DNA from 3 places in the Arthrobacter sp. B1I2 genome. Region 3 is predicted to be linked to each of the others. Evidence: predicted binding sites of a transcription regulator. Region 3 holds the regulator's gene; each other region holds the start of a gene.
The links. Region 3 encodes Rex, which represses fermentation and respiration genes when NADH is low (regulators of the CRP and FNR family bind a similar motif). Its sites were predicted from a motif close to CTTGTGAANNNNTTCACAAG; they were not measured.

Region 1 (2,266 bases), 990 kb from region 3:
GTCGATGTAGTCGATCTGCTTGCGGAGATCCGAGTGCAGCGACATCTCGCGCAGGTAGTTGTTGACCTCGTCCTTGGTGGTGCCGTTCTCAAGGCTGAGGTTCAGGATGGCCAACGAAACGTCCGGGGTGGGGACGCGGATGGAGCTGCCGGTAAGCTTGCCGAGCAGTTCGGGGAGGGCCTTGGCCACAGCCTTGGCAGCACCGGTTTCGGTGATGACCATGTTCAGGGCTGCCGAGCGGCCGCGGCGGTCGCCCTTGTGGAAGTTGTCAATCAGGTTCTGGTCGTTGGTGAAGGAGTGGACAGTTTCCACGTGCCCGTGCACCACGCCGAACTTGTCGTTGATGGCTTTCAGGACCGGGGTGATGGCGTTGGTGGTGCAGGAAGCGGCAGAGACGATCCGGTCCGAATCGTTGATGTCCCGGTGGTTGATGCCGTGGACGATGTTCTTCAGTTCGCCCTTGCCCGGTGCGGTCAGCAGGACCCGTGCCACGCCCTTGCTCTGGAGGTGCTGGGAAAGTCCTTCGGCGTCCCGCCAGCGGCCGGTGTTGTCCACCACCAGGGCGTTGTTGATGCCGTAGGCGGTGTAGTCGATGGTGGCGGGGTCGTTCGAGTAGATGACCTGGATCTGGACGCCGTTGGCCGTGATGGTGTTGGCGTCCTCGTCGATCCGGATGGTGCCCTCGAAGGACCCGTGGACGGAGTCGCGGCGCAGCAGGCTGGCGCGCTTGGAGAGGTCGTTGTCCGAGCCCCGGCGCACCACGATGGCGCGCAGGCGCAGTCCATGGCCGCCACCGGCCTTTTCGATGAGGATGCGGGCCAGGAGCCGGCCGATGCGGCCAAAGCCATAAAGTACGACGTCGGTGCTGGTGCGGTCATCGCCGCCCCGCTTGCCCACGATCTCGGCGAGCTCGCTGCGGAGGAATTCCTCCAGGGTGGCGCCGTTGCCTTCTTCCTTGAACTTCTGGTTCAGGCGGGCGATGTCGATCGAGGCGGCGCCGAGCTCAAGTCCGGCCAGCGTGTTCAGCAGGGGCGCCGTGTCCTCCAGGAGCAATTCGTCCTTGCTCATCCGGCGCGCAAAGCGGTGCGCCTTGAGGATGTTCATGGTGGACTTGTTGATCAGGCTCCGGCCGTGAATGCTGGTCACCACGTTGTTTTCGCGGTACAGCCTGCCGATCACCGGGATCATGGCTTCGGCGAGGGCCTCCCGGCCCATCCACGTATCAAGACAAGAATCAGACGTCTGGCTCACAGAAATACCTTCCTCGGTTCAGCCGTGTACGTCCTCGTACACAGATGTAGTCCACCTGATGATGTCCAGGGGCACCGGCGCCTGCAGGGATGGCCCCCAGGCGCCTGGGTCGCGGGCAAAGAAAAACCGCCGGCTGCGAACGCAACTTTCGGCGGTAGAACTCCTGCGTCCGTTATCTATTCTAATTTGACCGGCTGCAGGGAACACGCTTGTGCTGCGTGAAATCACTCACATGGCAGCTGCGCCGGCAGGGCCGGCAATGCCGGACGTCAGTTGTAGACGGCTGAATAGAGGTTCAGGCTGGCGGAGAACACCACCCACGAGAAGTAGGGCAGCACCAGCAGGCCGGCCAAGGTGTGGACCGGGCCAACATCGAGGATCAGCAGGACCAGCACACCGGCCAGTGCGCAGATGACGGCGAGGGCCAGCCAGAGGGCGACGGGACCGAGCATGGGGTACATGGCAAAGAAAGCGAACGGCCACGCCAGGTTCAACAGCAGCTGCAGCCCGTACCGCCGCAGGACGCGGCCGGTGAGGGCTCCCCTGCGCCAGACCAGCCAGCCGGACACTCCGATGCAGGCATAGAGCACCATCCACACGCTCCGGAACATCCAGCCCGCCGGCATCCAGGGCGCTTTGGTGGAGGCGGCAAACCAGCCGTTCATGTGCAGGGTGATCGGGACGGCGGCCAGCAGGCATACGGCGTAGGAAAGGGCCAGAAACCCGGCGAGGGCAAGAACTTGCCTGCCGATCGAGCCAGCATGCCGCCAAGCGGTTTTCGGAGCGGATTGTCCATGAGGATTAGCGGGCACGGTCCAGCATCCCCAACTCAGCTTCCAAGGTCAAACGGGATTGGGTGGATGGGTTGACCGATACGCCGGGTTCTGTGCTCCCGTTCCGTTGCCGGCACGGGAGTAGCGGCCATCCATCTACGAACGCCGTTGCCGACGCCCTCCAGCGGCCTACCCGGACACTTGGGCGGGCAGCCCTCGAACGTGTCCTGTCTGGCCTTGCT
Region 2 (2,266 bases), 1.7 Mb from region 3:
TTCCCACTGACTGGTCGAAGCTTGGCCTTCCTGCTGCTGCAGGAGGTTGCGGACGGGGCTGTGGCCGGATTGGAGGCCCGGCCACAGCCCCCGGACGCCGACTACTTGACGTCGGAGTCCTTGTAGTAACCCGAGTCGATCAGTTCCTTCTTGTAGTTGTCCTTGGTGATGATCACAGACTTCAGCAGGAAGGCCGGCACGACCTTGACCTTGTTGTTGTAGGTCTTGGTGTCGTTGGTTTCGGCTTCCTGGCCCTTGAGGACGGCGTCGACCATCTTGACGGCCTGCGCGCCGAGCTGGCGCGTGTCCTTGAAGATGGTGGAGTACTGCTCACCGGCGATTATGGACTTCACGGAGCCCTTTTCGGCGTCCTGGCCGGTGACCACCGGCAGGGTTCCCTTGGCGTAGCCGCCGGTGCTGGTAAGGGCGGAGATGATGCCGATGGACAGGCCGTCGTACGGGGAAAGGACGCCGTTCAGCTTGGTGCCCGAGCTGTAGGCGGAGGTGATGATGTCCTCCATGCGCTTCTGCGCCACGGGGGCCTGCCAGCGAAGGATCGCGGCCTGCTCAAACTTGGTCTGGCCGCTGGGGACCTTCAGGGTGCCGGCATCCAGGTACGGCTTGAGGGTGTCCATGGCGCCGGTCCAGAAGAAGTTGGCGTTGTTGTCGTCGGGGCTGCCGGCGAAAAGCTCGATGTTGAAGGGGCCCTTGCCGTCCACCTTCTTGCCGCTGGCATCGACGAGGCCCAGGCCCGTCAGCAGCGAGGTGGCCTGCTGGACGCCCACGGTGTAGTTGTCGAACGTGGTGTAGTAGTCCACGTTGGGCGTGCCGTTGATGAGGCGGTCATAGGCGATGACCTTAACGTTCTGCTCCTTGGCCTTGGCCAGGACATCGGTCAGGGTGGTGCCGTCAATGGCGGCGACGATCAGGGCCTTGGCGCCCTTGGTCAGCATGTTTTCGATCTGCGACACCTGTGTAGGAATGTCGTCATTGGCGAACTGGAGGTCCGTCTTGTAGCCGAGGTCCTTCAGCGACTTTTCAACGTTGGCGCCGTCGGCAATCCAGCGCTCAGATGTCTGGGTGGGCATTGAAATGCCAACCAGCGAGTCGCTGGGCTTCGCCGCACTGCTGGATTCGCTGGTTCCGCCGCGGGAGCCGCAACCGGTAGCCCCCACGGTCAGGGCGAGGACAAGGGCCACCGCGCCCATCAGTTTTTTGATTCTCACCATTATCTCCTTCCGCGGCAGCATTGCCGCGAAGTTTTGTTGGACCGGGAAGCAGCGAAGCTCCCGGTCCTGGCCACATTGTTGATGTGTCGGTTCAATATAGACTGATTTGTGAACGCTAACAAGAGGCTTCTACCGGAAACTTCGAAAGTCTTTCGAGTTCATTGACTTCTGCTTTGTTAGCGTTCACACTTGCTGCAGCACTTAGCTCCACCCTGACCCTACAAAACCCGGTGATGAGGCCCCTGCCTCCCGGATGGAGGCAACCCCATGCCAGATGCGTTGTTCACTTCCAGCTCCGAGCCCCTTCACGACCACTGCGTCATCGGGGTGGACTATGGAACCCTCTCAGGCCGTGCCGTGGTGGTGCGGGTCCGCGACGGCAAGGAGCTCGGCAGCGCTGTCCATGAGTATCCCCATGCCGTGCTGACCGACGCCCTGCCCAAAGACGTGGCGGGCGAGGCGTCCGAGGGACAAGGCGTAAGGCTCCCCGGGGAATGGGCGCTTCAGGTGCCCAACGACTACCGGGACGTCCTGCGCAACGCGGTTCCTGCCGCGGTGGCCGACGCGGGGATCGACCCGGCCGCCGTCGTCGGTATTGCCACGGACTTCACCGCCTGCACCATGGTGCCCGTCAAGGCCGACGGCACACCCCTGAACGAACTGCCGGGCTTCGCCAACCGCCCGCATGCCTACGTGAAGCTCTGGCGCCACCACGCAGCCCAGGGGCAGGCCGACCGGATCAACCGGCTCGCTGCCGAACGCGGCGAAGATTGGCTTCCGCGGTACGGGGGCCTGATCTCGTCCGAGTGGGAGTTCGCCAAAGGCCTCCAGCTGCTGGAGGAGGACCCGGAGGCCTACGCCGAAATGGACCACTGGGTGGAGGTGGCCGACTGGATCGTCTGGCAGCTCAGCGGCCGCTACGTGCGCAACGCCTGCACGGCCGGGTACAAGGGCATCTACCAGGATGGGCGGTATCCGTCGGATGATTTCCTGGCCGCCCTCAATCCGGATTTCAAGGACTTTGTCAGCTCCAAGCT
Region 3 (2,266 bases):
AGGATGTCGCCCACCAGCCGGCCGGTGTACATACCCTCGGAGACCTCGCCGACTGTCCCCAGGGCTCCTGTCAGTCCCAACCGGGTGGAGATCACGGTGGCCACTTCGATGGGGGTGGCCGTCACCAGCCAGACGCGCCGGCCCACCCGCAGATGCTGTTCGGCCAGTGCCTTGGCGCCGGGCCAGATCCGCGAAGCAATCATTTCGTCGTAGACTTCTTCGCCCAGCGCTTTGATGTCGTCAACGGTGATCCCGGCAGCCAGGGTCAGGGCGGAGTCGCGGACGGCATGAACGTCGTCGATGTTTTCTCCGCGGGCAACGAACTTGAACTGTTTCCAGGCGAACCCGGCGGCCTGCGGCAGGGTGAACGCCCCACGCTGGTACATCTTCCGGGCCACATGGAAGAGGCTGGCCCCACGCATCAAGGTATTGTCCACGTCGAAAAACGCCGCCTCGCCGGGCTGCGGCGCAGCAACCGGCCGCGTGACGACGGCGACGTATTTCTCCTCGGGCATGGACCCGAGTCTAGTCAATCCACTGGCCTGCCGCCGTTGGCGTCCCCTCCAAGCCGCGAACGGCGATACCGTTAAGTCATGGCTACACCCCGCGTCGTCCTGGTCACCAAAGCTGACTGCCACCTTTGTGAGGAGGCGCGCGACGCCGTCGGCCGGGTCACTGCCTCGTTGGGCCTTACCTGGAGCGAAGAGTTGGTGGACAACCAGCCCGACCTGCGGGAGCGCTATGCCGAGGAGATTCCGGTAGTTCTGGTGGACGGGGTGCAGCGCGACTTCTGGAAAATCGATGAGGTCCGGCTGGAACGCGTGCTGCAGCGCGCCATGGCCCAGTAGGGGAGTGGCGGCAGTGGCAGCAGATGCCTTGGATGCGCGGGTTGTTGATGGCCCGCGGTTTTGAAGGCATGAGCGGCAGGGACCTAGAGTGGAGTCACAACGCGACGCAAGGGAGGTGCGGGTGACATCCCTGGGTTCCACGCCCCAGTCTGTCCCGGACCTTCCGGATGCCACGGGCGCACTGTCCAAGCAGATACCTCCGGCTGCCGTGGCCCGGCTGACGATCTACCTCCGTGCGCTGAATACCCTGCTCGCCGAGGGTGTGGAGCGCGTCTCCTCCGAATCCCTGGCTGAAGCCTCCGGCGTCAGTTCCTCAACCCTGCGCAAGGACCTGTCCCATGTGGGGTCCTACGGAACCAGGGGCGTGGGTTATGACGTGCAGTACCTCAGCCGCCACATTGCTGCTGCCCTCGGGCTGACGCACGACTGGAAAGTGGCGATTGTCGGCGCCGGCAACCTGGGCAAGGCGCTGGCCCGCTACGGGGGCTTCGAATCCCGCGGGTTCGACGTCGTGGCCATCTTCGATGCCGACCAGATGGTGGTGGGCAACGAGGTGGGATGGCTGCGCGTCAGCGACGTTGCGGACCTTGAAACCGTCCTGCACCGCACCGGGGCCAACATGGTGGTGCTGGCGCTTCCCGCGGCGGTGGCGCAGGACGTTTGCGACCGGGTGGTGGCGGCAGGGGTGCACAGCGTCCTGAGCTTCGCGCCGGTGATGCTGCAGGTTCCTGAAGGGGTCAATCTCCGCAAGGTGGACATGGCCACCGAACTCCAGATCCTGGCCTACCATGCCCAGCGGGCGCAGGCACCCGGGCAGACGGCCTAGAAACGCTGCGACCGGGCCAGGACTTCGCCAGGTTCCGGCTTAAAGCAGGCGGCCCGGGATGCATGTCGCATCCCGGGCCGCCTGGCTGTCGGCGGGCGTGCTGGTTACCGTCCGTACGGGTTGCCGAAGCCGCCTGAAGAAGGGTTGCCGAAGGGCTGCTGCTTCCGGAAGTACGGGGCAGCTGCCGGCAGGTAGAGCAGCACGATGGCCGCGATCCCCAGGACGGTCCCGAGCGTTCCGATGCTGGGAACCCCGAACAGGCCGAATATGGACAGTGCTGCAAACACCGTTCCTAGGATGCGTGCCCAGTTCTTCCCCTTGCGGATGAAGAAGGCCACCAGCAGGTAGAGCGCGGCCCCGATGATGGCGAAGACCACCAGCGTGCCGGCGATGACGCTCTTGATGTCGTCATAGGTGACGCCCGACGCCCCGCTGGCCTGCACCTGCTGTTCAAAGGCCTGGCGGAACTCAGGATTATCCAGCTGGGTGAGCCCGGTGAGCATGCCGATGACGAAAATCACGGCGGATGCGATCAACAGCCAGAACGAGATATTAACCAGCTGCGGAATTCCGTTGCTGCCGGCTGCCTGCG

Region 1: QFZ57_RS13420 (glyceraldehyde-3-phosphate dehydrogenase) is a predicted target of Rex. The motif match lies at 1,467-1,486, and genes of this name have one in related genera.
Region 2: araB (ribulokinase) is a predicted target of Rex. The motif match lies at 1,335-1,354, and genes of this name have one in related genera.

What each region holds. Positions count from the first base shown of each region.
Region 1 is NZ_JAUSYC010000001.1:2,882,175-2,884,440, reverse strand. It holds gene QFZ57_RS13420 (glyceraldehyde-3-phosphate dehydrogenase) at 1-1,251, opposite strand, end outside; gene QFZ57_RS13415 (TspO/MBR family protein) at 1,521-2,063, opposite strand; RNA gene rnpB (RNase P RNA component class A) at 2,109-2,266, opposite strand, start outside.
Region 2 is NZ_JAUSYC010000001.1:212,495-214,760, reverse strand. It holds gene chvE (multiple monosaccharide ABC transporter substrate-binding protein) at 102-1,229, opposite strand; gene araB (ribulokinase) at 1,497-2,266, shown strand, end outside.
Region 3 is NZ_JAUSYC010000001.1:1,894,310-1,896,575, forward strand. It holds gene QFZ57_RS08780 (HAD family hydrolase) at 1-515, opposite strand, end outside; gene QFZ57_RS08785 (glutaredoxin family protein) at 594-848, shown strand; gene QFZ57_RS08790 (redox-sensing transcriptional repressor Rex) at 970-1,674, shown strand; gene QFZ57_RS08795 (Yip1 family protein) at 1,779-2,266, opposite strand, start outside.